DNA from 3 places in the Bradyrhizobium sp. LVM 105 genome. Region 3 is predicted to be linked to each of the others. Evidence: predicted binding sites of a transcription regulator. Region 3 holds the regulator's gene; each other region holds the start of a gene.
What was found. Region 3 encodes LexA, which represses DNA repair genes until DNA is damaged. Its sites were predicted from a motif close to TGTTCNNNNTGTGTTCNG; they were not measured.
Positions count from the first base shown of each region.

Region 1: D6B98_RS07335 (ImuA family protein) is a predicted target of LexA. The motif match lies at 4,834-4,851, and genes of this name have one in related genera.
Region 2: recA (recombinase RecA) is a predicted target of LexA. The motif match lies at 7,959-7,976, and genes of this name have one in related genera.

Region 1 covers NZ_QZMV01000002.1:425,419-435,127, forward strand. Annotated here, with positions in the region: gene D6B98_RS07325 (error-prone DNA polymerase) at 1-2,474, opposite strand, end outside; gene D6B98_RS07330 (Y-family DNA polymerase) at 2,471-4,066, opposite strand; gene D6B98_RS07335 (ImuA family protein) at 3,963-4,769, opposite strand; gene D6B98_RS07340 (putative DNA modification/repair radical SAM protein) at 4,932-6,167, shown strand; gene D6B98_RS07345 (UdgX family uracil-DNA binding protein) at 6,167-7,609, shown strand; gene D6B98_RS07350 (inorganic phosphate transporter) at 7,707-9,335, shown strand; gene D6B98_RS07355 (M20 aminoacylase family protein) at 9,565-9,709, opposite strand, start outside.
Region 2 covers NZ_QZMV01000015.1:79,608-89,316, forward strand. Annotated here, with positions in the region: gene D6B98_RS31020 (efflux RND transporter permease subunit) at 1-898, shown strand, start outside; gene D6B98_RS31025 (carboxymuconolactone decarboxylase family protein) at 909-1,265, shown strand; gene D6B98_RS31030 (hypothetical protein) at 1,346-1,678, opposite strand; gene D6B98_RS31035 (hypothetical protein) at 1,882-2,286, opposite strand; gene D6B98_RS31040 (hypothetical protein) at 2,449-2,673, shown strand; gene D6B98_RS31045 (PilZ domain-containing protein) at 2,826-3,131, opposite strand; gene D6B98_RS31050 (HdeA family protein) at 3,252-3,545, shown strand; gene D6B98_RS31055 (PaaI family thioesterase) at 3,718-4,182, opposite strand; gene D6B98_RS31065 (hypothetical protein) at 4,523-4,822, shown strand; gene D6B98_RS31070 (hypothetical protein) at 4,929-5,183, shown strand; gene D6B98_RS31075 (DUF6894 family protein) at 5,310-5,543, opposite strand; gene D6B98_RS31080 (hypothetical protein) at 5,714-5,914, opposite strand; gene D6B98_RS31085 (DUF2798 domain-containing protein) at 6,171-6,428, shown strand; gene D6B98_RS40195 (hypothetical protein) at 7,086-7,253, opposite strand; gene D6B98_RS31090 (hypothetical protein) at 7,405-7,605, opposite strand; gene recA (recombinase RecA) at 8,050-9,138, shown strand; gene D6B98_RS31100 (DUF1835 domain-containing protein) at 9,245-9,709, shown strand, end outside.
Region 3 covers NZ_QZMV01000004.1:147,700-157,408, forward strand. Annotated here, with positions in the region: partial or broken gene D6B98_RS13105 (ComEC/Rec2 family competence protein) at 1-607, shown strand, start outside; gene D6B98_RS39810 (hypothetical protein) at 615-1,049, opposite strand; gene lexA (transcriptional repressor LexA) at 1,566-2,267, opposite strand; gene D6B98_RS13120 (molybdopterin molybdotransferase MoeA) at 2,443-3,654, opposite strand; gene D6B98_RS13125 (hypothetical protein) at 3,868-4,074, opposite strand; gene D6B98_RS13130 (HAD family hydrolase) at 4,242-4,865, opposite strand; gene D6B98_RS13135 (alpha-hydroxy acid oxidase) at 4,905-6,038, opposite strand; gene D6B98_RS13140 (S41 family peptidase) at 6,359-7,696, shown strand; gene D6B98_RS41695 (hypothetical protein) at 7,822-8,322, opposite strand; gene D6B98_RS39815 (hypothetical protein) at 8,406-8,654, opposite strand; gene D6B98_RS13150 (OpgC domain-containing protein) at 8,551-9,709, shown strand, end outside.

The DNA.
Region 1 (9,709 bases), on a different contig from region 3:
ATCTGGCGGAAGCCCAGGCGCACGGCGCAGTATCTGCCGCTCCCCTCCTCCAGCGTGTTTTGCGCAAAGCTGTAGGACACGTCGATGTCGCGGACCTCGACGCCGTTCTTGCGGGCGTCGCCGACGATTTGCGCCGGGGCATAAAACCCCATCGGCTGCGAGTTCAGGAGGCCGCAGCAGAACGCATCCGGGTGATAATGCTTCAGCCATGACGAGATGTAGACGAGCTGCGCAAAGCTCGCGGCGTGGCTCTCCGGGAAACCGTAGGAACCGAACCCCTTGATCTGGTCGAAGCAGCTTCTGGCGAAGTTGGGATCGTAGCCGCGCGCCACCATGTTGCCGATCAGCTTTTCCTCGTATTGACCGATGGTGCCGACATTGCGGAAAGTCGCCATCGAGCGGCGCAGGCCATTGGCTTCCTCGGAGGTGAAATGTGCCGCTTCGATCGCAATCCGCATCGCCTGCTCCTGGAACAGGGGCACTCCAAGCGTCTTGTGCAGCACCTTGTAGAGCTCGTCCCTGTCGCCATGCTCCGGCGACGGCGAGGGATAGCTCACCTTCTCGAGCCCGTTCCGCCGCCGCAAATAAGGATGCACCATGTCGCCCTGGATCGGACCCGGCCGCACGATCGCGACCTCGATGACGAGATCGTAGAAGGTCCGCGGCTTCAGCCGCGGCAGCATGTTCATCTGCGCGCGGCTCTCGACCTGGAACACGCCGAGCGACTCCCCGGCACACAGCATGTCGTAGACCTCGGGATCGTCCTGAGGAACGCTCGCAAGCACGAAACGCTCACCCTTGTGCTGGTCGATCAGATCGAAACACTTCCTGATGCAGGTCAGCATGCCCAGCGCCAGCACGTCGACCTTCATCATATGAAGCGCATCGACGTCGTCCTTGTCCCATTCGATGAAAGTGCGGTCGTCCATCGCGGCATTGCCGATCGGCACATAGGTGTCGAGCCGGTCCTGGGTCAGCACGTAGCCGCCGACATGCTGGGACAGATGGCGCGGAAATTCGATCAGCTCGGTCGCAAGCTCGACCGCGAGGTTGATCATGGGATTTTTGGGATCGAGCCCGGCCTGCCGGACCTGCATGTCGTTGAGGCCCTTGCCCCAGCTGCCCCAGACGGTGTCGGCGAGCGCGGCGGTGACGTCCTCGGTCAGGCCCAGCGCCTTGCCGACGTCGCGAATGGCGCTGCGCGGGCGGTAATGGATCACGGTCGCGATGATCGCGGCGCGGTGGCGGCCGTAGCGGCGGTAGACATATTGCATCACCTCCTCGCGCCGCGAATGCTCGAAATCCACGTCGATGTCGGGCGGCTCCAGCCGCTCCTTGGAGATGAAGCGCTCGAACAACAGATCGACCTTGGTCGGGTCGACCGAGGTGATGCCGAGCACGTAGCACACGGCCGAGTTCGCCGCCGAGCCGCGGCCCTGGCACAGGATGTTCTGGCTGCGCGCATAGTGCACGATGTCATGCACGGTGAGGAAATAATGCGCGTATTTCAGCTCGGCGATCAGCGCGAGCTCCTTGTTGAGCGTCGCCCGCAGCCTGTCGTCGATCTTGCCGTCGAAATACTTCTCGACACCCGCCCAGGTCAGATCCTCCAGATGCCCCTGTGCGGTCTTGCCCGGCGGCACCGGCTCGTCCGGATATTGGTATTTGAGCTGATCGAGTGAAAACTCGATTGCGTCCGCAAAGCGCATGGTCTCCGCGATCGCATCAGGAAAATCGCGGAACAGACGCGCCATCTCGCGCGGCGTCTTCAGGAACCGTTCGGCATTGGCTTCCAGCTTCCGCCCCACAGCCTCGATCGTGGTCTTTTCCCGGATACAGGTCAGCACATCCTGCAGCGGACGGCGGCCGGGATCGTGATAGAGCACCTCGTTGGTCGCGAGCAGCGGCACCTTCGCCTTCATCGCGAGATCATCGAGCCGCGCCAGCCGGCGCCGGTCGTCGCCGCGATAGACCAGGCTCGCCGCCAGCCACACGCCTTCGGCGCGGCCGGCCTTCAGCTGCGCAAGAACGTCCAGCGCCTGGGCCGGGTCGAAGCGATGCGGCAGCGTCAGGATCAGGAGCTGGCCTTCGGAAAATTCCAGCAGATCGGCGAAGCTGAGACGGCACTCGCCCTTCTCGATCCGCGTGATGTCGTCGCCGCGCTTGCCCCGAGTCAGGAGCTGGCACAAACGGCCATAGGCGGCGCGGTCGCGCGGATAGACAAAAATGTCGGGCGTGCCGTCGATGAAGACGATGCGTGCGCCGATCAGCAGCTTCGGCTTGTGCAGCACCTTGTCATTGTCGAGCTCCTTGTAGGCCCGCACCACGCCGGCGAGCGTGTTGTGGTCGGCGATGCCGATCGCGGGAATGCCGAGCTCGCTGGCCTGATGCACATACGCGCGCGGATCCGAGCCGCCGCGCAGGAAGGAGAAGTTGGTGGTGATGCCGATCTCGGCATAGCTAAGCGCATTCATGCGAAGAGACCGTGCACATACCAGCCGGGCGAGGCGGGCTTGCCGTCGCCATCGAACACTTCCCCCTCGTAAAGACCGTCGCGAAAGATCCAGAAGCGCAGGCCCTCGGCATCCTCGATGCGGAAATAATCCCGCGTCAGCTGCTTGCCGTCCTGCCGCCACCATTCCATCGCGATACGCTCGGGCCCCTCCACCCGCACCACGGCATGCAGCGCGCGGCGCCAGGTGAATTGATGCGGCGGACCATCCGGCACGGCCGCGAACGGCACCTTGATCGGCTCCGGCTTGTCGAACAGCCTTAAGGGACGCAGCGGCGGCTCGCTCTCGACACGGGCGGGCCATTCGGCCTGCATGGCGGCAGCAAGATGATGCTGCGCCGGGGCGGCCATCACTGCACATTCGGGAATATGGGTATCCTCAGGCAGATGCACGACGACGCGTTTTCCTCCGATGCGCGCGGCGATGCGGTCGATCAGCGCGGCGAGCTCGTCATTGTCGTGGACATGGGCGTCGAGATCGCGCTGCTCCTGCACCACGATCTCGGTGCGGCTCGCCGACAGGCGCACCATGTCGAAGCCGAAGCCGGGATCGAGCGGATCGGCAAGCGCATCGAGACGCTCGCGGAACAGGCGGTCGATCACCGTGCTTTTCGTCACCGGACGTCCGGTCTCGACCATGATCGCGCGCACCACGCCATCGGTGCGGAAGAAGGCGGCTTCGAGCCTGCGCGCGCCTTTGCCCTGTTTCTCCATCGATGCGATCAGCGTGTCGGCGAGCCGCGACAGCGTCATCGCAATCATGGTGTCGGTTGCGATCGGCTCGGCGAAGCGCTTCTCCACGATGTAATCGGGCAGCGGCTTGCGTGGGCTGATCGGCGCATCGCCCTGCCCCAGCGCATGCGCGAGCAGCGTGGAGAACCGGGCGCCGAACCGCGCCGTGATCTCGCTCGGCGCGCGCGAGGCGACGTCGCCGATGGTCTTCAGGCCGGCGCGGCGCAGGCCGGTGGTGATGGCCTCGCCCGCACCGAGCGCGGACACCGGAAACCGCTCGATCGCCGCCGCCTCGCCGCCATCGGCGACGATGCTGCTAGATGCCTGCCGCGTCAGCGTACGCGCGCAGATCGACGTGCCGGCGATTGCCGCACCGACGGCAAAGCCCTGGCGAGCGAGCGCACGAACCAGCGTCGTTAGCAGCGCAGCCTCGCCGCCGAACAGATGGGCGCAGCCGGTGATATCGAGGAACAGCCCGTGCGGCGGATCGAGCGCCACCAGCGGCGTGAAGCGGTCGCACCAATCGGCGACATCGCTGAGCGTCTTCGCATCGGCCGCGACATCGGCGTCGAACACTTTCAGATCCGGGCACATCGCCCGCGCATTCGCCAGCGGCTGACCAATGTACAGGCCGAGGCGCTCGGCGGCCTCGTCCAGCGCATGGATCACCAGCGCATTGTTGTCCTTGATGACGACGATGCTCGGCTCATGATTGGCTTTACCCAGCCCGGCGCTGTTGAAAAACCGCTGAATCCTGTCGATCGGCAGGCGCGGCAGCCACAGGCTGAGAATACGTCGACGGTTCGCTGAACTGGCACTCATCACAATTCCATTCCATGATCCACCGGCCGCAGGGGCCATGACGATTGCGCAAGAGCGTGGCATCGAAGCGCGGCGCGCCCCAAACGCTCCAAGGCGCCGCAGGCATTGAAGCCGGTCCCGGCGGCGAATGCGCCGCGCGCAGCATCCATCGCGTCTCCGCAGTCGACGGCAAAGGTTGCGCGGCCATGCGCAGCATCAGGCCGGTGACGCCGGAGCCTTGCGCGGCCAGCGTCAGCTTGCGGCTCGCCACCAGATCGAACTGCCTGGTCTCGCCCCAGAGCTCGAGCACGACGGCGCCCAGCGCGTCGCAGGCAAGCGCATCGGCCGAGGTGCGCAGCGCGCTCTCGACATCGGCGGCGCGGACCGTCACCACGCGGCGCGGATCGAGGCCCAGCTCTCTGAGCCCGCTCATCGACAGCGCGCCTGTTTCCACTTCCGAAAAATCCTGTCGCACCCACAGCAGCGGTTTGCGTACCGCCACGCGCCCCGCAAGCCCCATGACAAAACCCGTTGCGGCCACGCCCTGGCGCCCTTCGCAAAACACCTCGTGGATCGCCGCACGCGCGAGCCCGCCTTTCAGCGCGCCATCGGCCTGGCCATGGCCGAGCGCCACCCGATCGTGCTGATGCACGATCTCCGCGGTCTCGATGCGCTCGATCTGGCCGCGCAAGATCGCAAGCGCGCTCATACGTGCGCCGCTCATGCTCGCCGCTCCTTCAGGAATGGGTGCCGTGGTCTTCAAAAGAAGAACCAGCGACTGGCTCATTTGTTCATGATATGTTCTAATATAAAGCTAACGGCGCGCAGAGAGTCAATCGAATTGGCGCGCTTTCGGATTCATGAGCGGAATCAACGGGATTCAAACATGGACGTGCAACGCAAGCTGGAAATCCTGGCCGATGCCGCCAAGTACGACGCGTCCTGCGCCTCCAGCGGCACCGAAAAGCGGGATTCCAGCGACGGCAAGGGCATGGGCTCGACCGCCCCCGGCATGGGCATCTGCCATTCCTATGCGCCGGACGGACGCTGCATCTCGCTGCTCAAGGTGCTGCTGACCAACGCCTGCAATTACGACTGTCTTTATTGCGTCAACCGCGCCTCCTCCAACGTGCCGCGCGCCCGCTTCACCATCGACGAGGTCGTCAAGCTGACGCTCGACTTCTACCGGCGCAATTACATCGAGGGCCTGTTTCTCTCCTCCGGCATCATCCGCAGCCCCGACTACACCATGGAGCAGGTGGTGAGTGTCGCGCGAAAACTGCGCGAGGAACATCACTTCCGCGGCTACATCCATCTGAAGACCATTCCCGAGGCCGACGATGCGCTGATCGCGGAAGCCGGCAAATATGCCGACCGCCTCTCCATCAACATCGAGATGCCCGAGGAGACCAGCCTGCAGCAATTCGCGCCCGAGAAAGACGTGCGCGCGATCCGCCGCACCATGGGCCGGCTACGATTGAAGCTGGACGAGGCCGAGGAAGGCCGCAGCGCAAAGACGAAGGCCAAGCCGCAACGCTTCGCGCCGGCCGGCCAGAGCACGCAGATGATCGTCGGCGCAGACAGCGCCTCCGACCACACCATTCTCCACACCAGCGCCAATCTCTACGGCGCCTACCGGCTGCGGCGCGTCTATTATTCCGCCTTCAGCCCGATCCCCGACGCAAGCCGCGCCTTGCCTCTGGTGCAGCCGCCGCTGCTGCGCGAGCACAGGCTCTACCAGGCCGACTGGCTGATGCGGTTCTACGGCTTCGACGTCGGCGAGATCGTCGACGACAGCGCCATGCTGCCGCTCGAGATCGATCCAAAGCTCGCCTGGGCGCTGCGCCACCGCGACCGCTTCCCGCTCGACGTCAACCGTGCCAGCCGCGAGGAATTGCTGCGCGTGCCGGGGTTCGGCACCAAGGCGGTCGAACGCATCATCGCGACACGGCGCACCACCACGATCCGCCTCGCCGATCTCGCGCGGCTGCATGTGCCCCGCAGCAAGGCGATGCCGTTCATCGTCCTCGGCGATCACCGGCCGTCGCCACACCGTCTCGACGACGCGCGGCTGATCGAACGGTTCAAACCGAAGGCAACGCAACTGGGGTTTGGCTTCTGATGCAATACATCATCCTCGACACCGAAACCGATTTCGACGGCTGGCGCAAAGCCGCGCGTCACCTCGTGCTTCATCACGTGCAGCCGGCCGATGTCACCTGGACCGTGCAAGGCGGCGAAGCCGAGCTGTTCGCCCCACCCGCGCCATCACCGATCCTCGAAGTGAACGACGGCACCTTCACCGTGTCAGGCAAATTCATCGAGCTCGCCAAAGCAGCGATCCTGCACCGCGATCCCGAGCGCTTTGCCATCCTCTACCGGCTGCTGTTTCGGCTGAAGGACAATCACGACCTCATCGAGGTCGCGACCGACCCTGACGTCGCGCAGGTCACGGCCATGGCGAGGGCGGTCCATCGCGACGAGCACAAGATGCATGCCTTCGTGCGCTTCCGCGAAATCGGCAGGGAACGCGAGGCGCATTACGTCGCCTGGTTCGAGCCTGAGCATCACATCGTCGAGTTCGCCGCGCCGTTCTTCGCAAAACGCTTTGCCGACATGCCCTGGTCGATCCTGACCCCGGACCTCTGCGCGCATTGGGATGGCCACGCACTTTCGTTCACGCCAGGTGTCGGCAGGAGCGAAGCACCGAGCGAAGACCGGCTGGAAGAAACCTGGCGGCGTTACTACGCCAGCATCTTCAATCCGGCGCGGCTCAAGGTGAAGGCGATGCAGGCCGAGATGCCGAAGAAATACTGGAGGAACCTGCCCGAGGCTTCGATCATTAAGCCCTTGATCGAGGACGCCGAACGCATGACCGGCGCCATGATCGCCAACGCCGCAACCGATCCGCACAAGCCCCAGAAGCGGCCGGAGGCTCCGATGAAACGCAAGCCCGCTGCCGATGAGCTCGAAACCCTCCGCGAGGAGGCCGCGCATTGCCGCGCCTGCCATCTCTACAAGGACGCGACCCAGACCGTGTTCGGCGAAGGCCCGAAGTCCGCCAATATCATGCTGGTCGGCGAACAGCCCGGCGACAAGGAAGACCTCGCCGGCCATCCCTTCGTAGGTCCCGCGGGGCAGATGCTGGACCGTGCGCTGGAGGAAGCCGGCGTCGACCGCAAGAAGGTCTATGTCACCAACGCGGTCAAGCACTTCAAATTCGTGCCGCGCGGAAAGATCCGCCTGCACCAGAAGCCGAATACGCCGGAGATCCGCGCCTGCCGGCAATGGTACGAGCGGGAAGTTGCGGCAATCCAGCCCGATCTGATCGTGGCGATGGGGGCTACCGCCGCGCAAAGCGTGTTCGGCAAGATCACCCCCATCGGCAAGACCCGCGGCCGTCTCATAGAGCTTCCCGAGGGACGAAAAGCACTGGTGACGGTGCATCCGTCCTATCTGCTGCGACTGCCTGATCCGGAAGCCAAGGCGCTGGAATATCGGCGCTTTGTCGACGACCTGAAGATTGCCGCGAGCTTGCAGAAGAAGGCGGCGCGGGCTGCCTGAATACTGGCAAGAAGGCGGTATTCAACCGCCGCTTGTCATCCGGCCTTCAAATCCGTCGCGGACAATGCCTCAACTGCAAGTTAAGGGGCGTCCAGACATGAGCGATGTTGCATTCGACCGCGCGGTAGCAGATCCCGCGCCCGTCCAGCCGGCCTCGCGGCCAAATCTCGACAAGGGCTTCAATCCGCTGACGATGATCCTGTTCTTCGGCATCCTCGCCGCCGGCCTGCTGTTTGTCGCCTACAGCATCTATGTCGACGTCAACGCGACGGGCGTGCGGGTGACGACCTACCTGCCCTACATCCTCCTGTTCATTGCGCTCCTGATCGCGCTCGGCTTTGAATTCGTCAACGGCTTCCACGACACCGCCAATGCGGTGGCCACGGTGATCTACACCCATTCGCTGCCGGCCGAGGTCGCGGTGATGTGGTCGGGCTTCTTCAACTTCCTCGGCGTGCTCCTGTCCTCCGGTGCGGTCGCTTTCGGCATCGTCTCGCTGCTGCCGGTCGAGCTGATCCTCCAGGTCGGCTCCAGCGCCGGCTTCGCCATGGTGTTCGCGCTGCTGATCGCCGCGATCCTGTGGAATCTCGGCACCTGGTTCTTCGGCCTGCCCGCCTCCTCCTCGCACACGCTGATCGGCTCGATCATCGGCGTCGGCGTCGCCAACGCCGTGATGCGCGGCCGCGACGGCACTTCGGGCGTGGACTGGACCAAGGCGACCGAGATCGGTTATGCGCTGCTGCTGTCGCCGCTGTTCGGCTTCATCTGCGCCGCCGTGCTGTTGCTGCTGCTCAAGTTCATCGTGCGCAATCCCGCACTTTACGCCGCCCCCGAAGGCAACAAGGCGCCGCCGCTCTGGATTCGCGGCCTGCTGATCGCGACCTGCACCGGCGTCAGCTTCGCGCACGGCTCCAACGACGGCCAGAAGGGCATGGGCCTGATCATGCTGATCCTGATCGGCACCGTGCCGACGGCTTACGCCCTCAACCGCGCGCTTCCGGAATCCCAGATCGTCCAGTTCCAGAAGACCTCGGATGCTGCCGCCCAGGTGATCTCCGCGAAGGGCGCCGGCCACAGCATCATCGGCGATCCCCGTCCGGCCGTGACGCAGTACATCACGGTGCGTCACATCAACGAGGGCACCTATCCCTCGCTCGCCGTGCTGGTGAAGGATGTCGGCGACCAGGTCGCCAGATATGGCACGCTGAACAAGGTGCCGGCGGAGGCCGTCGGCAACACCCGCAACGACATGTACATGATCTCGGAAGCGATCCGCTTCCTGATGAAGGACAAGGAAAACGATCTCAACAAGGAGGAGATCGCGACCTTGAATGCCTACAAGGGCTCGCTCGACGCCGCCACCAAGTTCATCCCGAACTGGGTGAAGATCGCGGTCGCCATCGCGCTCGGCCTCGGCACCATGATCGGCTGGAAGCGCATCGTGATCACCGTCGGTGAGAAGATCGGCAAGAGCCACCTCACCTACGCGCAAGGCGCCTCGGCCGAGCTCGTGGCCGCCGCCACGATTGGCGCCGCCGACGTGTTCGGCCTGCCGGTCTCGACCACGCATGTGCTGTCGTCGGGCGTCGCCGGCACCATGGCGGCCAATGGTTCGGGCCTGCAAATGGCCACCATCCGCAACCTGCTGATGGCGTGGGTGCTGACGCTGCCCTGCGCGATCATGCTGTCGGCCACGCTCTACGTGATCTTCTCGCGGATGTTCTGAGCTCTCCTCTCCCTCTCCCCGTTTTTACGGGGAGAGGGCAATTGCTTTTGAACCTTCGGCAGACGTCGTCATGCCCGGGCTTGTCCCGGGCATCCACGTTCTCAGTGCTGCGTGGAAAGGCGTGGATGGCCGGGACAGGCCCGGCCATGACGCTGTGGTTGCTGTCGGTGCCAACCCAAGCCTCATACGGGATTGCCCTGCCGCAAGCGGGGCGAGGTAAGAAAAAGCCTTACGACGCCGCCAGCTGCTCCTCGACCAGCTTCACCCAGTAGGACGTGCCGTAGACGATCGCCTCGTCGTTGAAATTGTAGGCGGGGTGATGCAGGCCGGCACTGTCGCCGTTGCCGCAGAAGATGAAGGCGCCGGGCCGCGCC
Region 2 (9,709 bases), on a different contig from region 3:
TCGCGGCGAGGACCGCAACCCGATCGAGATCGCGGTGCATCTCGGAAAGCGCGATCTGGTCTGGGACGAGGCGCTGGCCTCGACGCCGGTGCCGGCCAACACCTTGCCCGGCAGCAAGACGGTGGTCGAGCTCGGTCAGGTCGTCAAGGCGACCATGGAGGAGGGCTCGCCGACCATCTTCCGCCGCGACGGCCGCTTCGCCGACATGGTGATGGCCGAGCTCGCCGGACGCTTCGAGGCGCCGCTCTACGGCATGCTCGCGGTTGCCGATCGTGTCGATGCCCATGACTGGGGCAAGCTGCCGAAGCCTGCGATCAGCCTGCACGGCCAGCCATCGGACGAGTCGCGCCCGACGCTGCTGTGGGACGGCGAATGGGAGATCACCTGGGTGACCTTCCGCGACATGGGTGCCGCCTTCGGTGCGGCCATCCTCGGCATCTACGTGCTGGTCGTCGCCCAGTTCAGGAGCTTCCGTCTGCCGCTCGTCATCCTGACGCCGATTCCGCTGACGCTGATCGGCATCCTGATCGGGCACTGGCTGCTGGGTGCGCCGTTCACCGCGACCTCGATGATTGGCTTCATCGCGCTCGCCGGCATCATCGTGCGCAACTCGATCCTGCTGGTCGACTTCATCAGGCACAGCGGCGGGGACGGCAAGTCGTTGCGCGAGGTGGTGCTCGAGGCCGGCGCGGTCCGCTTCAAGCCGATCCTGCTCACCGCGCTTGCGGCCATGATCGGGGCCGCGACCATCCTGCTCGATCCGATCTTCCAGGGATTGGCGATCTCGCTGCTGTTCGGGCTGGCCTCGTCAACGCTGCTCACCGTGCTGGTGATTCCCGCGATCTACATCGCCTTGCGCGCGCCGCGCGAGGCTCCGACCACCGCCAAATCCAGCTAACGAGGGTCCGATGGACAAGAACTACGTCGACATCACCAGAAACATCTCCGCCAACCTGAAGAAGCTGCGCAGCGACATTCCCGATACGATGAAGGGATTTTCCGCACTCGCCCAGGCCGCCACGCGTGACGGCGCGCTGGACAAGAAGACCAAGGAACTGATGGCGCTGGCGCTCGGCGTCGCCGCACATTGCGACGGCTGCATCGGCTTTCACGTCGAGGCGCTGGTCAAGCTCGGCGCGAGCCGCGAAGAGATCGAGGAGACGCTCGGCATGGCCGTCTACATGGGCGGCGGCCCCTCGCTGATGTACGCTGCGGATGCGATCGCGGCGTACGAGCAGTTCCAGCAGCAATCGACCGTCGCATGACGGCGGTCACCTCGTAGAGGCATACGAACGGGACCGGGCGAATAGTCTCGTCCGGTCCCGAACCATCAAGCCTTCGCGGATTACCAGCGGTCGTCGACGCCAACGCCGACGCTGACGCCAGGCGCGCGAATGCCGACGCCGGCGCGCGGACCGTCATCCCAGTCGCGATGATAGGTGCGGCGCTCGTAATAGCGTTCGCGCGGCATGTAGTTGTAGGAATCGCGCACGATCACGCGCGAACCGCTGCGCGTGCGATAGCAACGGCCGGCGTCGTCGCAGACGAGCCGCACCTGCTGAACGAGATCCGGATTGGTGTATTCGCTGGTCGTGTAGATATCGGAAGCCTTCGCCCCCGAGACGGCTGCCAAGGCGCCCACGCCCGCCAACAGCGCAATCGCAAATGTCTTCATCATGTCCTCCTCGAAACTGCCCTCGGCGGTAACAAGAAGGGGAGGCGGCGATCGTTCCCCGCCGCGATGCCCGTTTTTCCCGGAACCGGCGGGTGGCGACGGTTCCTGAAGCGCGATGCGATTAGGATGATTCGTCATCGTGCTTTAGGTTGTTGTTTGAGCATGCTCTTTTCGGAAAACCGCTGCGCACTTTTCCGGATCATGCGCTAGACCGGCTCGTATGTCTCGGTCCCGCAGATGTCGTCGGCTTCCGCCCGCCGGCGGTCCACGACCTTCCCGCCGTTGATCGTCACGATGTAGGTCTGGGCGCCCAGCGAGGTGCCGGTTGCGGAGGTGAGCTGCGCGCGGACGCAGGCGGTCCAGCCCGGTCCGCGCAGCTCGCGATGGGGCGGGGCGACGTGCACCTCGCGCGGATAGGAGGTGGCGAGGAAAACCACATCGATCTGCTCGCGCACCACACGCTTGACGTCGGGAGGCGCTTCGGGTGGCGGTTGCTCGGCCTCCTTCATGCGCATGAACTCAGGCACCGGCGCGCGGCTGTCAGCAAAGCCGCAGGCACCAAGCGCGAGCGCGCCGGCGAGCAGCGCGGCATGAGCAATGATCCGTAACATCCGTGAAAGTCCCCTGCGGGCCAACAGATAGGCACGAATGCGGTCCGGCGAAGTCCTTGCCGATCAAGATTTGCTGAGGCCTCCACAAGCCCTAGAACCCGCGGCATTTGCTATTCCGCGTTTGCGGGCTAGTTTGTACCCCAGACGAAGGGGATTGCACCGATGAGGATTTTGGTCATCGCGGCCGCCGTGCTGGCACTGACGGCTGCCTCGGCGCAGGCGCAGGGCCGGCGGCCGTCCCAGGACGCGGCCAAGCCGGTGGACAACGGGCCCAAGGTCGACGAGAAAGCCTACAAGGCTGCGCTCGAGCGCATTCCCGAGCCGAAGGACAAATACGACCCTTGGGGCGGGGCCCGCCCCAGCGAGCCGGCCAAGAAGGTGAGATAGAACAGGCGGGGCGCCCGGTCGCGCCGCCTCACTTGCGGGATCGACGACGAGGCGGCCGCGACCGCAAGCCCGCGCTGGCGTTGCCGTCGTCGTGCCGCGCAATCATCATCGCCTTGTGGATGCGATGCGAACGCTCGTTCACATCGCGCGCGCTATTGCACAAAGGCGAGGCCGACGCGCTTGTCACTGCGCCAAACTGTGCGACAATTCCGTACGAACTCGTCGCGCGCGATCGAGAGCGTGAACGATTGCGGCAACGTGACGGGAGCGTCGAGGTCGATCGCCGCGCCGCCGGCCGACATGTTCCGCACCGTGCAGGCGATGCCGTTGTTTTCGAAGGTGATCGTTCCACCCTTGAAAACACGGTGACGCTGCGCTGTACGTTTCTCGATCATCGGCGTCGGTCCATCACGATGATTATGGAGTAATGCATAGAAATTACTTTGAACTAAACTCAATATCGGCGCTGCTCGCACGGCGCTTCAGACTTCGTTTACGACGTTCGAGCGGAGAGCCTCTCCGCCGATTTCCCCCGCAAGCCTTTCTTTTATGGCGTTACGGCGCCGATGGAGATTCCGATGAAGACCACGCTTTCGCTTCTGTTCGCCGCTGCGCTCTCGCTGTCGTCGATGCCCGCCCACGCCGTCAAATGGGACCTTTCGACCATGAGCTGCAAGCAGTTCCTCGAGAGCGGCGAAGACAACATCCAGGTCGTGCTGACCTGGATGGACGGCTGGTACAAGGGCGACGAGGACAACGCGATCATCGACACCGACGTTTTCATCGCGAACGCCAAGAAGTTTGGTGCCTATTGCGGAAAGAATCCGACAGCCAGCATCGTCACGGCGGCTGACGAAGTGCTCGGCAAGTAACGCGAAGCGCGCGGACCGAAGCGCGATTGCGGTCGCGCCTGTCTCCTGCCTCCATGTCTCCTGCCTCGATGTCTGCTGCCTCGATGTCTGCTGCCTCGATGTCTGCTGCCTCGATGCGATCGTGATGGAGAGCCGCGCTGCGCTTGGCGCTCACGCGGCTCTCGCTTTTCGATCAGCCCGGCAACATCGCGAACGCGCTGGACACCATCGCGGCCGGCTTGTTGTCGGTCGCCGAGAGCAGCGTGACGCGGCCAAAGCTCATGGTGCGCCCGAGCCGCACCACGCGCGCGTCCGCCAGTACGTCCGACGAGGACACCGCGCGCATGAAATGCGTGGTCTGGTCGACCGTCGTCATCGGACGATAGCCGCGATTGGCCGCAAGGATCGCGATCACCATCGCGGTGTCGGCAAGCGCCATCAGGGCCTGGCCGCAGACCACGCCGCCGTTGCGGCACAACCGCTCCGAAAACGGCATGCGCAGAAGCGCGCCCGGCTGCCAGTCCGGCTGGTCCGCCGGCTGAGCGTGCTCGAGGCGCTCGACCGCGAGGTTGAGATCCTGGACCCAGGGCGCAAAAACCTCGCCGAGGATGCGTCTGGCGTCGGGGAGGCCGAATTCGGCGTCTGGCTGCCTTTGCATTGCTGTCGCGCTCTCCTGTATTGCCGGATGTTTCGTCCCATTGTGAGCGCATCGGCGCAGCAAAGTCACCCGGTCTCGCGGCGGTCCCGTCGGCTTGAAAATGCCTGACTTGGCCCGGTATGATGCCTCGCTTGGGAACGGGTGGATGATGTTGCGTCGGTGTGTCCTCGTCTTTTGTATGATCGCGCTCGGCCTCGCGCTGAGCGGGTGCACCAGATGCGGCCCGATCTGGGACGATTGGCTGCATGGGCCCAAATCTTGCCGGTCGGATCGGCTCTAGCGGCCCCGAACGGCCCCGGCGCGGGCGATCCCTGCCTCATGGATGATCAAGGAGTAGACGATGAAGCTTTTCCGTATGGCGGCGGTGCTGCTGGCAGCGCTGGCGGGACCTGCCTATGCGCAATTGCCCAATATCAATTTGATGCAGGACGGCCCGAGCAAGACGCCGGAGGAGAAGGCGCTCGAGGCCGAGCGCGAGAAGGCCTACAAGGAAACGCTGAAGAAAATCCCGGATTCCAAGTCGTCCAGTGATCCCTGGGGCGGCATGCGCGCCGATCCGCCGAAGCAGCCGGCGGCGCCGAAGGCATCGGCCGCAACCAGCGCGCCGAAGAAGACCAAGAGCGGCACGGCCGCCAACTGACGACAGCTTCGTCCGGGGGCGGCACAGGCCTTCGGACAGGACTCCTCTTCGGCGGGCCCACGCCCTACATTTGCCTCCGAGCGTAGCGCGTAGAGGAGGGCAGGACATGGCCGATCGTCCGCAGGATCTCGCCGAGCGGATGGCGCGCCGGCGCAAGGCGCCCGGCAAGCCCGTCCAAACGATCGGCGACGGCTTTCTGCGCGAGACCTTCACGCTGCCGCGCGCGGCGGCGCGGGAACGGGCGCAGGCCTTCTTCGCCCGCTACCCCAAGGCCGGCTATATGAGCGCGGTCGAGACCTGGCGCGAACTGCCCGGCGGCGACATCGAATTCACCATGCGGCGGCTGCCCAGCGCGGACTGAAGCCGGCCTGCCCGAGGGGCTCTTGCTAAAGCATGATCCGGAAAAGTGCGCAGCGGTTTTCCGAAAAGATCATGCTTAAACAACAACCTAAAGCGCGATGACGATTCATCCTAATCGCATCGCGCTTTAGTCGAGCGTTTCGGCGACGATGCGGATCCGGAATATCGGCTCCTTGGCCTCGTCCAGCAGCTCCATGTGCCATTCGGAATTTTCCTGGAGCTTGCGGGCAATGCCGGCGGTCATGTCGGCGCAGACATTGGTCATCTCTTTCCAGGCCGAATCGCGATCGGCGAATTCCGTCGCCTGGTCGGCGCAGCCGGAATAACGGCCATTCCGGATACGAAAGAAATAGAGCGGCATGGCTGGCACCGATCGCGCGTGACGGCCTCGCCCCCAAGGCCACGGGCGCGCGCAGTCCAATCCCAAACCAGCGTCAGATCAATTCCGGGCGGCTACGGATGATGCCGGGGCGAGGGGCCTGCCAGCCCCGCCGGTGCGGTGCAGACGCCCCACGCGCGATCAGCGCGGCGCTATCCGGCCGGTTCAGGCCGTTGCCCCGCCGATCGCTTCAGCTCCCGATCGATCCGCAGTTGCACGCGCCGGATCGCGAGCAGATCGATTTTCGTCTCGGTCTTGCCCGTCTTGATCTGATCGCCGATGCGGAACTGCCATTGCCAGATTCCGGGAATCGCCGTCTTGGCGACGGTGAATTCGATGCCCCTGTGATTCATGGTGACCTCCCACGATTCACTTCCAAGATCGCAAACAAGTTGGTCGTCATCATATTCCCACGGCAAGGAAAATCTGTTGGTTGACGGACAGTTACCCCGTGGTTCTCCGACCAAGAACAGAGTTCCTGGGCTGCATTCGTTTGCGGGTGTTGCGCCGCGCGACACGCGACGCAGACCGGTTCCCGCCAACGTTGCCGATGCGCGCGGCGGCATGTGCCTTGCTTGCCCTGATGACGGCAAGCAACATGGGTCCGTCATGCTCGGCATTCCCCGCCGCTACAGTCACTTCGTCTTCGGGATCATCCAGTCCGGACTGACTTCGCTGATCGCGGCCGGGATCGCCAGCTGGCCCGCGGGCAGCGCGGCGATCTTCGTCGGTCACTGGATGGCGTCGTGGCTGATCGCCTGGGCCGCGATGCTGCCGATCGTGCTCCTGGCGGCGCCTGCGATCCGCGCCTTCGTGCTGCGCCTGACCCGCGAGGAGAGGGATCCGCGAGCCGGCAGCCAGGCATGAAAAAGCCCCGCCTGGGGAGAGCCAAGCGGGGCAGAGAGTTGTTGGAGGCCGAGGTGCTGGGCTGCAACACCAGAGCCGCGTCATCCTAGCCGGCTCCGCTTACGGCAGCCTGACAGGCGGCAGGTTTCCACGCCCGGTGGCCGAGGCCGCAGACTGGCCCCGCACCGGTCCCAATTTCGACATCCGTTCGCACAACTGCGGTCACACAGGTCGGCAAGATTTCAGACCGTTCGGCGCAGTCATGGGGGAAACGTGGCACGCCGACTACGGGGTGGCATCATGGATAACGTAGAGCGGTCGTTCGCCGCCGCGACAGCGGCTGGCTTCGTGGTGCTGGTGATCGGCCTCGTGCTGCTGGCGCTGCTGTAAGGCAGGCACTGCCGGTGCTCGTGTCCTGCGGCGATCGCGGGCACGGCCTGCCGCCAATCTCAAAACTGGAAAACAACCCCATGCACAGTAGGCCGCATGGAAATTCTGTTGTTCTTTCAGTGGCTTGAGTGCGGTGTTTAGATACCGTTATAGCTCGCGACTCGCTAGGGGCCATGCGGGCCGTTCCCCGCGATGTCGCGCCGTCGCGCGGGTCGGTCGATCCCGACCGGCGACCAAAGCGTCAGCCGGCGGGACGTTGTCGGTTTCGAAGCCGGCCCCCTTCAGGCTCTAATGGATCTTGATTTCATTCAGGGGAAGATGGAGTTCGCTGGCGCGCTCTTCGCGGTCCTTCCTGCGGAACTCGTTTTCCTTGCGCTCGAACTTCATCATCTCCTCATGCGCCGCCTGCGGCAGAGGTTTGCGCCCGATTGTTTCGCGATGCTCGTTGTCCGTCATGACTGAGATCCCCAGAGTTACGGTCTCGCCCTGGAGAAGGCCTGAGACCGCGAAAAGGTTCGGTGCCGCAGGATTGCGAATTTATGACGACCAGGCATGCGTCTTCGATGCGCGTCAGCTTCGGTCGGGGCGGGATGTTGCGGCCGCGCCGCTATTTCGGCGGTTGCAGCCCGGGCGATTTGACCCAGTCGTGCAGATGATTTGCCAACTCGGCCTGGCGCGCCTTCTTGAGGAGGGCGTCCCGTTCGGGGCCGGGAGGCAGGCTGGCGGCGTCCTCCTTGATCTGCTTCACCCATGCGGAGAGCCGGTCTTGAAGGGTCAGTTGTTGCTTGAAGCGTCGCCGCTTGAGCATGGCACGATCCTGTCCGTGCGCGGAAGGCGGCAGCGCAATCGGGGTTTCATCATCGATCGTCGCCGCGGTCCCGCGCGTGGTGATGATCGATTAGGATCCATAAACGGAACGGCGTCTGTTCAGTTGTGCGCACAACGCGCAGGCACGAGCCGGCTGATGAAGGTCGACCAGGATCGGGCCGCAACCGCGTCCGCGGAACGTTCACCGTTCCGGCCAGAATGCAGGATCTACGTTGTGGGGCTGCTGGCTTGCGACGAGCCACCACCGGGAATTAGGACGTCCCGAATTCAACCTGGGGGTAGGGGCAGAAGCGCGGCCAGCCGCCAAATTCCAAAAAGAACATATTGCGAACCTGGAACAAATAGGGTACATTGCTTTTATCGCCGCGCCGCCTCGCAACTGTTTGTCCCTCACGCGAATCCTCGCCATAAGGAGCACGACCCAATGTCCGCCACTGCCCTGCGTATCGTCGAAGGATCTTCCATGGACAAGAGTAAAGCTCTGGCTGCCGCGCTCTCCCAGATCGAGCGCCAGTTCGGCAAGGGCTCGGTGATGAAGCTCGGCAAGAACGACCGGTCCATGGACATCGAGGCGGTGTCGTCGGGCTCGCTCGGGCTCGATATCGCGCTCGGCATCGGCGGCCTGCCCAAGGGGCGCATCGTCGAGATCTACGGGCCGGAATCCTCGGGCAAGACCACGCTGGCGCTGCATACGGTGGCGGAAGCGCAGAAGAAGGGCGGCATCTGCGCCTTCATCGACGCCGAGCACGCGCTCGACCCGGTCTATGCCCGCAAGCTTGGCGTCAACATCGACGAGCTCCTGATCTCGCAACCCGACACCGGCGAGCAGGCGCTGGAGATCTGCGACACGCTGGTGCGCTCCGGTGCGGTGGACGTGCTGGTGATCGATTCGGTCGCGGCGCTGGTGCCGAAGGCCGAGCTCGAAGGCGAGATGGGCGATGCGCTGCCGGGCCTGCAGGCCCGTCTGATGAGCCAGGCGCTGCGCAAGCTCACGGCCTCGATCAACAAGTCCAACACCATGGTCATCTTCATCAACCAGATCCGCATGAAGATCGGTGTGATGTACGGCTCGCCTGAGACCACCACCGGCGGCAACGCGCTGAAATTCTACGCCTCCGTCCGCCTCGACATCCGCCGCATCGGCGCGATCAAGGAGCGCGACGAGGTGGTCGGCAACACCACGCGCGTCAAGGTGGTCAAGAACAAGCTGGCCCCCCCGTTCAAGCAGGTCGAGTTCGACATCATGTACGGCGAGGGCGTCTCCAAGATGGGCGAGATCCTCGACCTCGGCGTCAAGGCCGGCATCGTCGAGAAATCGGGCGCCTGGTTCTCCTATGACAGCCAGCGGCTCGGCCAGGGCCGCGAGAACTCGAAAGCGTTCTTGAAGGCCAACCCCGACATCACCGCCAAGATCGAAACCGCGATCCGCCAGAACTCCGGCCTGATCGCCGAGCAGATCCTGGCCGGCACGCCCGAGCGCGACGCCGACGGCGAGGAGCCGACGGACGAGTAAATCTTAGACAGCCAGGTTTTTCGCGAGGAGCGGGCGCTGAAGACGTTGAGTTGCCGACGTCTTCGGTGCCCGTTTTCGTTTTGCCTTGCGTTTATCAGGTGGTGCGATGAAGCGGCTGATCTTGACCGGGTGGGGCGGCGGGATTGATCTCGTTCGATCGGGGTTGGCCGAGATCGTCATCCCGTTCCATTTTAGTTTTGAGTGGGGACCGCTCCCGCAGGTGGAAAAGCTCTCAGCTTATTTGGCTGCCTACACCGCAGAGCTTGGCCATGCCGAACATTGGTCGGATTGGGTCCGCTGGCCCCGCGACGCCAAGCGTCGCAAATTGTCGCTGGCTGAATTTTGCGAGCTTTACGACGAGATCGAACTCTGGTTTGGAGCGACTGCCCGCGACCAGCTGCAACTGGTCTGGTTGCTTGATTACCTCGGCAGCTATCCTGCATTGGCGCTGAAGCTCAGGCTGCGATTGCTGAACTCCGACCTGATATTTGGTCCCGATTATGATTTCGTTGAGGGCGAACGCCATATTTCCGTCGGGGACGTCGGTGCGGAGGAGTTCGAGATCGCGCAG
Region 3 (9,709 bases):
GCGCACGCCCTTGCGCTGGTGCGGTGCCGTGGTGCTGCTGGCTTCCATCGCCTTTGGCCTGTCGGTACGGCAGCCTGATGTCCTGATTGCCGGCGACGGCGCGAGCGTCGCGGTGCGGGGCGGGGACGGGCGTCTGCACCTGATCAGGGCGGGCAAGGACAGTTTCCTGCTGAAGGAGTGGCTGGCGGCCGACGCCGATCCGCGCAATGCCGGCAGCAGTGCGCTGGCCGAGGGCGTGTCGTGCGACGAGGCCGGTTGCGTGACTCCGCTCGCCGATGGACGCCTGGTCGCGCTGGCCTTGCGCATCGACGCGCTGGCGGACGATTGCAGCCGCGCCGCGCTGGTGGTGACGTCACGGCCCGCGCCGCCCGATTGCGCGGCTATGGTGGTGGATCGGCAGCGGCTCGCTCGTCAGGGCGCGCTGGCGCTGACACGGCATGGCGATGGATTTGCGGTTCAGGCGGTGAAGGCGAGGGGTGCAAGCCGCCCCTGGTCGCCGGCGGCAGCCGGCGAGGGAGATTCTGACATGACCCTCATGCCACGGTCGGCAGCTCCACGCGTTCGCGACGCAACGCCGTCGGAGGCCGATCTTCAGGCCGAGGACTGAGCTTCTATCAGCCGATCGGCAGGCGCCTGACCGGCGACCGACTGTCGGCGATGATCTGCGGCTTCTGCTCGCGCTCGCCGACCGGCTGCGTCACCGGCAGCTGCAGCACGGTTGCGCGCTGGCCTTCGACCAGCTGAGTCACCAGCACGTACTTGCCGTCCGGAAATTCGATCGCGTCGTGATGGCGATCGGGAACGTGCGGATCGATCTTGCCGAACTTGCCGACGCGGGAGTTGACGGTGCGCGTCCAGATCCAGCGGTTGTCGTAACGGACGTTGTCGGCGAAGGCGAGCTCCGTCCCCGGCAGCAGGCAGACCGCAACGGAGAGATCGGCTTCGGAGGCGAAGCCGCGTGTCGAGGTGCCGCGGAAGGTTGTCGTGACGATCGTCTCGCCGACTTCAGCGGGGCGCGTCGCGATAGCATGCAGGCTATAGTCACACATCGGGTGCTCCTCATGCGAAGATAGCGACCCGCACCTCTCCTTGGAGGCGCAGGCCTCGAAGTAGAAGTATGCAACGCTCTGCTCGGTTATAGGCGAATCTGCGGCTGCGATTCGCGAGGCGCGATCACATTAACTTTCCCGAAGTCGATAGGAACAAAGCCGGGTCCCGTGCATTTGGCCGGCGCGCGTCTACGACTGCCAAGTGTCGCCAGCTCGATTGCGATACCTCCACGCTTGTATTGCGGGCGTTGCGGACTTGCCCGTTCACTGCCGTGTTGTTGCGGAGATTGTGATGCGATTACGCGGCAACGGCGGCGTGCGTGCCGATGCCGCGATCAGCGTCGCGACGGCTGCACCAAACGATCTGGCGCTCGGCTGTCCTCTCGAACGCGAACGGCCGTGAAGCGATGTTGCTTCGTGGAGCGGACATTCATCCGCTCCAATCTTTGATCGGCGATGCCGACCGAAGGGCGCACGCAGACGCCAAAATATATCTCGGACCGAGTCCTTCCGGAATCAGTACTTCCGATAAAGCCCGATCAGCTTGCCCTGAATCTTCACCCGGTTCGGCGGCAGGATGCGGACCTCATAAGCGGCATTGGCGGGCTCGAGTGCGATCGAGGCGCCGCGGCGGCGGAAGCGCTTGAGCGTGGCCTCCTCGTCGTCGATCAACGCCACCACGATGTCGCCGGTATCCGCGCTCTCGTTGCGCTGGATCAGCGCCATGTCGCCGTCGAGGATACCGGCTTCGACCATGGAATCGCCGCGCACCTCGAGTGCGTAGTGCTCGCCCGCGCCGAGCATGTCGGGCGGCACGCTGATGGTGTGGCTGCGGGTCTGCAACGCCTCGATCGGCGTGCCGGCCGCGATACGGCCCATCACGGGGACTGCAACCGGCCGCTCGCCCTCGTCCATGGACGGGCTGGAGGTCGCGCGGATCTTGCCGAGATTGCCCTCGATGACGCTCGGCGTGAAGCCGCGCCGGGCGCCGGCGGCAGCCTGCAGCTCCGGCAGCTTGATCACTTCGATGGCGCGTGCGCGGTTAGGCAGGCGGCGGATGAAGCCACGCTCCTCGAGCGCGGTGATGAGGCGGTGGATGCCCGACTTCGAGCGCAGGTCGAGCGCATCCTTCATCTCGTCGAAGGAGGGCGGCACGCCGCTTTCCTTCAAACGTTCGCTGATGAACCTCAGAAGCTCGTATTGTTTGCGCGTTAACATCTCGACCAAAGTCCCCCGGTTGATGTCGTTCGATTCCGAGACGATGAGTTCAGCGATAAGCCGCTACATGCTCGAAACAAATCATGAACGGACACTATATGTTCGATACATGTTCCGCAACTGCTTAATTTACCGTGAACGGCGGCAAACTCGCGGAATGCGTGTGGCCGTGGACTCAGACGGGGAGCCGCAGCACCTCGCAGGGGCCACCGGCCTCGGCGTTCGCCGCGAACGGTGCGCGCACGAGAAGTACCTGTGCCGCAGCAAGATTTGCAAGCAGAGAGGAATCCTGATGGCTGACGGGAATGGCGACTTGCGTACCATCGTCGCGCAGCTCCAGGCGCGCGCGCAGATAATCCTCGCGCTGGTCGTTGGCACCGAGGTCGCGACCCAGCACGGCGCGCTCGCGGCGATGATGAATCACTGAACGGCCCGACAGGGCACGAATCAGCGGCACCATGAACAGGAACGCGCACACATAGGACGACACGGGATTGCCGGGCAGGCCGATTACGCGCATCGCGCCGAGCCGTCCGTGCATCATCGGCTTGCCGGGGCGTATCGCGATCTTCCAGAACGCCATCGAGATGCCTTCGCCCAGCAGCGCCTGCTGGACCAGGTCATGGTCGCCGACCGACGCGCCGCCGGTCGTGACCAGGATGTCAGCCCCGCTCTCGCGGGCGCGGCGGATCCCGGCGGAGGTGGCCTCCAGCGTGTCGGCGGCCACCCCGAGGTCGATGGTCTCGGCGCCCTCGCTGCGGGCGAGCGCGTGCAGGGCGTAGCCGTTGGAATAGACGATCTGGCCGTGCCCGGGGGCGGTGCCCGGCCTCACCAGTTCGTCGCCGGTGGCAAGGATCGCAACCTTGGGACGGCGGCAGACGGCGAGGTGCGGGTGATTCATCGCCGCCGCGAGCGCGAGATCGCGCTCCGTCAGGCGGGTTCCCTTGCGCAGGAGCACGTCACCCTCGCGGAAATCGACGCCGGCCGGGCGGATGTGCCGTCCGGTGATCGCGGCTTCCTTGATGGTGACGCTGTTGCCATCTGTGACGGTGTCCTCCTGGATCACGACCGCGTCCGCACCATCAGGGACGACGCCGCCGGTGAAGATCCGCACCGCTTCCCCCGCGCCGACCGTTCGGGCGAAGGGACGGCCGGCCGCGACCTCGCCGATCACCGTCAGCCGGGAATCGATCGTTGCCGCATCGGCCGCGCGCACCGCGTAGCCGTCCATCGCCGACATCGCTTGCGGCGGCTGCGTGCGCCGTGCCGCGAGGTCATGCGCGAGCACGCGGTGATAGGCTTCGTCGAGCGAAACCATCTGTTCAGGCAGCGGCTCTGCACCTGCCAGCACCGCAGCAAGGGCGTCGGAAACCGGCATCAGGGCCACGGGCGAAACTCCTGCTCGGCACATCGGTCAATGGGCGGCGAGAGTTCTAGCTGACTGCAGGCGCAAGGCAAAGCAGCACGCAGACTGATCTATCCTGCGTGATCTCCGTGGCGGAGGAGCAAGGGCAGGTCCGCCAAGCGCATGATCCGGAATGCGAGACAGACCGGGATGGAAGATGGCCATGGCAAGGCACGAGCGCCACGCCGGAATCGGTCAACTCCCGGTCGGCCCGTCCGGGCTGACGTGCCATGCGACGTCGGGCGGTTTGGGGCCTTGGTCCTTGTCGGGGAGCGGATCGGCCTGCGATTTCAGGTCCGCAGCCTTGCTGATCAGCTTGGCGGAAAGCTCGGAATCCGAGGTGTTTCTTGCGAATTCAAGCAGGAGAGAGGCTTGCTTGGTGAGGTAGGTTTTGCCCAGCACGTCGATCAGTCCGATGTAGAAATCCCAACGGACTGATGAGTCCGAAGAGGGGTATTCCGTTCCGGGAACTCCGTATAAAAATGCACAAAGTGATCAGGTTCCACACTTCCTGCAAATTTAGCGCCGGACGCGGGCCGGCTGCCGACCGCCGGGGCGGCAGCGCAACGTTAGATGCCCAATGCCTTCAAGGCGTTGCCGACGTCGCGGGGCGACGTCACATGTACGGCCGTCAAGCCACGCGCCCGTGCTCCCTCGATATTCTCTTCGAGATCGTCGAAGAACACGATGCGCTCGGCCGGCACACCGATCGCCGCGACGACATGGTCGAAGGCGTCGGCATCCGGTTTGCGCAGGCCGATGCTGGACGACAGGTACAGCTCGCGGAAATGGCCGAGCAGATCGGCATATTCCTTCGAGAAATAGTCGACATGCGGCCGATTGGTGTTGGAGAAGGCGTAGAGCGGCATCTGCTTTGCCGCACGCGGTAACAGCTCGGCGATATCGGGCATCTCGCCGGCGAAGATCGCATTCCAGCCCTCCAGGAACTGGGCGTCCGAAATGCCGATTCCCAGCGAAGCGCGCAAGGAGGCGAAATAATCCGCGTCGCTGATCTTGCCGACCTCGTGCAGCCGGTAGGCCTCGTCGCGCACATAACGCGCGAGGAGGCTTTCGGGCTGGCAGCCGGCATGTCCCGCCCAACAGGCGATCGCCTTGGAGAAGTCGATGTCGAGCACCACGCGCCCGAGATCGAACAGAAGCGCATCCGCGCTGCCGGGAGAGAGCGATGTCATTGCGTCCTTTTCACTTCAATGTCGGCAGGAATCCGTAAGTTAGTACCGATAAGGCTCGTGGTCGAACAGCGGGAACGCGCTGAACACGCTCGGCGCGTTGGTGGCGGCCGCCGGATGCAGGCAGGATTTGTCGATCTCGGCAAACGATGTGGCACCCAACAGGCCGAGGCAGCGCAGCACCTCGTCTTCCAGCAGCTCCAGCATCCGCGCGATGCCGGCTTCGCCGGCGGCGGCCAGCGCCCAGCATTGCAGCCGGCCGATGCCGACGAGATCTGCGCCTGCCGCGATCGCCTTGACGATGTCGGTGCCGCGACAGATGCCGCCGTCGACCATGATCTTGGCGCGGCCCTTCACGGCCTCGACGATCTCGGGCAGCACATGCATGGCACCGCGGCCATGGTCGAGCTGGCGGCCGCCATGATTGGAGACGTAGATCCATTCGACGCCGTGATCGACCGCGATCAGGGCGTCCTCGGCGGTGGCGATGCCCTTCAGGATCAGCGGGATCTTGAACCTGTCCTTGATCATCTTCACGGTCCGCCACTCCAGGCCCTTCTGGAAATCGCCGCCGGTGGCGCGCAGGCGGCTCTCGCGAACGTAGCGCTTGGCGATGTCACGTTCGCGACGGCTGTAATGGGCGGTGTCGACGGTCAGGCAGAAGGCGGCATAGCCGTTCTTCTCGCTTCGGCTGACGACATCCGCGACGAAGGCGTCGTCGCCGCGGACATAGAGCTGGTAGAGCCGGAGCGCATCGGGCGCGGCCTCGGCAGTGCTCTCCAGGCCGGGTTCGGACACCGAGCTCAGCATGTGCGCCGCACCGAAGCTGCCGGCACCGCGCGCGACGCTCGCCGCACCATCCGGATCGAAGATTTCGAGCGCGCCGACGGGTGCGAGCACCACCGGAAGGCGCATCTTGCGGCCGAAATGCTGAACCGAGCCGTCCACCCTGCGGACGTCGCGCAAAACGCGCGGGCGAAAGGCGATTTCGTCCAGGGCCATGCGGTTGCGGCGCATCGTGGTCTCGGTTTCGGCGGCGCCGACGATGTAGTCCCAGGCGTTCTGGTTGAGGTTGGCCCGCGCTTTCCGGATGAATTCGTGGAGGTTCTGGAACGGCTCGTTGCTGGCGCCGAGTTCGACGTTCCGTTCCGGCCGGACGCCGGGTGCTTCGTTCATTGTTATCCTCCCGAGAATTTGAACCCTTATGTCATCGCCTAACCCGTCCAGCCCTGCAAAACTATCTTAAAATTGCATGGCTGCGAGGCGCGGGCCGGCCATGATTCCGCTTGCGGACAGGCCAGTCCTGCAACGTTGCCAAAAGTTTAGGTCCGGGCGAAACGATTTCTACGGCGTACCCGTCGGCATGGCATCCCGGCCTTGAAGAAACCAGAATGGTATTGTGAGAAACGAGCTGGATCGCCAATTGCATGGCGCCTCCCCAGGTCTCGACAGACAAGCCTAAAGCGAACCGCCAAAGCACAAAGGCCAGCCCATCCATGCGGAAATCCCTGCTGTTCCCTCTGGGCACGCTCACCGGAGCGTGTCTCACCCTTCTGGTAGCCAGTCCCCAAGGCGGCGTATGGGCGGCGCGGGCGACAGCGAACGCGAATGATGCCTATTCCCAGCTCAACCTGTTCGGCGAAGTGTTCGAGCGCGTGAAGGCGAGCTATGTCGAGAAGCCCGACAATGCCAAGCTGGTCGAGGGCGCGATCACCGGCATGGTGACCTCGCTCGATCCGCATTCGCGCTACATGAACGCGAAGGCCTGGACCGAGATGCAGGAGACCACCTCCGGCGAGTTCGGCGGCCTCGGCATCGAGGTCACGATGGAAGACGGCCTCGTCAAGGTGGTCTCGCCGATCGACGATACGCCCGCCTCGAAGGCCGGCCTGATGTCAGGTGACCTCATCAGCAAGATCGACGGCGAGGCCGTGCAGGGCATGACGCTCGAGCAGGCCGTCAACAAGATGAAGGGCCCGGTCGACACCAAGACCAAGCTCACCATCCTGCGCAAGGGCGCGGACGCGCCGCTCGACGTCGCGATCACGCGCGAGATCATCCATGTGCGCCCGGTGCGCTTCCGCGTCGAGAGCGGCGACATCGGCTATATCCGCATCACCTCGTTCAACGAGCAGACCACCGACGGCCTGAAGAAGGCGATCGCGTCGATCTCCAAACAGGTTCAGCCGGAGAAGCTCACCGGCTACGTCGTGGACCTGCGCAACAATCCGGGCGGATTGCTCGACCAGGCCGTGTCGGTGTCGAGCGCGTTCCTGCAACGCGGCGAGGTCGTTTCGACCCGTGGCCGCTCTCCCGAAGAGACCCAACGCTTCACCGCCCATGGCGGCGACCTCACCAAGGGCAAGCCGCTGGTGGTGCTGGTCAATGGCGGCTCGGCCTCGGCCTCGGAGATCGTGGCCGGCGCGCTGCATGACCACAAGCGCGCCACGATCATCGGTACGCGCTCGTTCGGAAAGGGCTCGGTGCAGACGATCATTCCGCTCGGGTCCGGCAATGGCGCCCTGGCGCTGACCACGGCGCGCTATTACACGCCGTCGGGCCGCTCGATCCAGGCCCAGGGCATCGCCCCCGACATCGAGATCCTGCAGGACGTGCCGCCCGAGCTGAAGGGCCGCATGGACACCATGGCGGAGTCCCAGATGCGCGGACATCTTTCGGCCGGCGAGGGTGGCGAGCAGACCGGATCGCAGTCTTACGTCCCGCCGGAAGAGAAGGACGACAAGGCTCTGCATGCGGCCTACGACTTCCTGCACGGCGTCACCGCGAACGCGGTTGCGGCGAAGCCCGCCCCGAAAGGTACGGTGCCGAACTAAACTCTACGACTCTTCATCTACGAAATCGCCCGGGAGTGGATGGCCATTCCCGGGCGAATTCTTTTGTGACGCTGTTTCGGTTCGGCGTCATGGCCGCGGCAAGACGCGAGATTGCCGCGCGATGGTCATTGCTGCTTCTTCGGACCCACGTGGTGCGGGACCTCGCTCTTCGGTCCGCCGCCGTAATGGTGGCTGCCGCCGGATCCGCCGGCCGATGCGCCGTCGGTGTCCTTCTTGCCCATGTGGTGCGGAGTCTCGGTCTTCGGTCCGCCCGAATAGTGATGGCCGTTCTTTTCGCCGGTCTTGCTCGTCTGCGCCGTGGCAGGCAGCGCGACGAACGACATGATCGCGGCGGCGACGATCAGCTTGCGGTGACTCATTCTGGTTTCTCCTGTTGATATCGTCGAGTCGGTGTCAATCAAGTCCCGGTGGCTCGATCGAGCTGCAGCCAAACCCGCCGCGTGATTGTGTAGGTTGAGCAAGATCAAATGTCGACGCGCGCATTCGCGTGCGCCGTTGCGTGGATCGTCGCGTTGCTGCAGGCGACGAGAAACGTCGATCTTCTTACAGAAAAAAATTCGGCGCGCAGCGCGAGATTGCGGGCCGCAGGCAAAGTCGTCGGTCATGCCGCGAGCCGGATGAGAGATGTCGTGGCCGATGACTCTTCCGGTCGGTGACGACAGCTGCCGCGATTCATTACGCGATCGAGCTACAAAAAGATTTGGCTGGCGCGGCGAGCGAGTTTGATGTCCGTCAAACCCGCATCAATGACGCAACCTAGCGTGCCGGCGCGAACGAGCGGCGACATGATCACGATCCGAAAGAGGTCGGCCGCGGAGATGGAGAACGAGCCTTTGACTGACGAGACTATCCACGCGCCTGGTCGGCCGTCACGAGCAGCGTTTCTCCTGCGTCGCTTGTTGTGGGAGACGATCACGATCAGATCGGTGCTGGTCAAGACGCGGCGCGATGTACGCCTCGACCTGTTCCGGGGTCTGGCGAACTGGCTGATCTTCCTCGGACACATTCCGGACACGGCGCTCGCCTGGTTCACGACGCGAAACTACGGCTTCAGCGATGGCGCCGATCTGTTCGTGCTGATCTCCGGATACACCGCGACCTTGGTGTTCGGCTCGATGATGATGGAACGCGGCTTCGTGATCGGCGCAACCCGGCTGCTGCGGCGGGTGTGGCAGCTCTATGTCGCTCACCTGCTGCTGTTCCTGGTCTATCTCACGGCCGTGCACTACATCGCGCACAGCTTCGACGATCTTCATCTGATGGATCAGTTCAACGTCGCGCCGTTGATGAACTTTCCCGTCGAGACGCTCTCCCAGGGGCTGATCCTCAAGTTCAAGCCGCTCAATCTCGACGTTCTGCCGCTCTACATCGTGCTGATGGCCGCGTTTCCCGTCGTGCTCTGGTTCATGCTGCGCTGGCGCAACGCGGTGATGATCGGCTCGCTCGGACTCTATCTTGCGGCCCGTCATTGCGAGTGGAATCTGCCGGCCTATCCGGCTGGGGTCTGGTATTTCAATCCGTTCGCCTGGCAGCTGCTCTTCGTGTTCGGGGCCTGGCTGGCCCTGGGAGGAGCGGCGGCCTGCCGCTGGCTGCTGTCGTCCCGCATGCTGCTTGCCCTGAGCGCCAGCTTCCTGATGTTTGCGCTCGCGATGACGCTGGCCGAGCACATTCCGGAATTGCGGGACCGCGTCCCTGAAGCGCTCGCCGCCGTCTTCATTCCGAACGACAAGACCAATCTGGGACCTTATCGCGTCATACATCTGGCGAGCCTGGTGTTCATCGTCGTTTCGCTCATTCCGATCGACTGGCCAGGCCTCAGGTCGCCGTTGCTCCAGCCTTTGATCCGATGTGGTCAGCAGTCGTTGTCGGTGTTCTGCGTCGGCCTCTTTCTGTCGTTCGTCGCCCATTTCGTGCTCGAATCCGGATCCGAAGGATTTTGGGCCCAGCTGCTGGTCGGTGCCGCCGGCCTCTCGATCATGACGATCGTGGCCT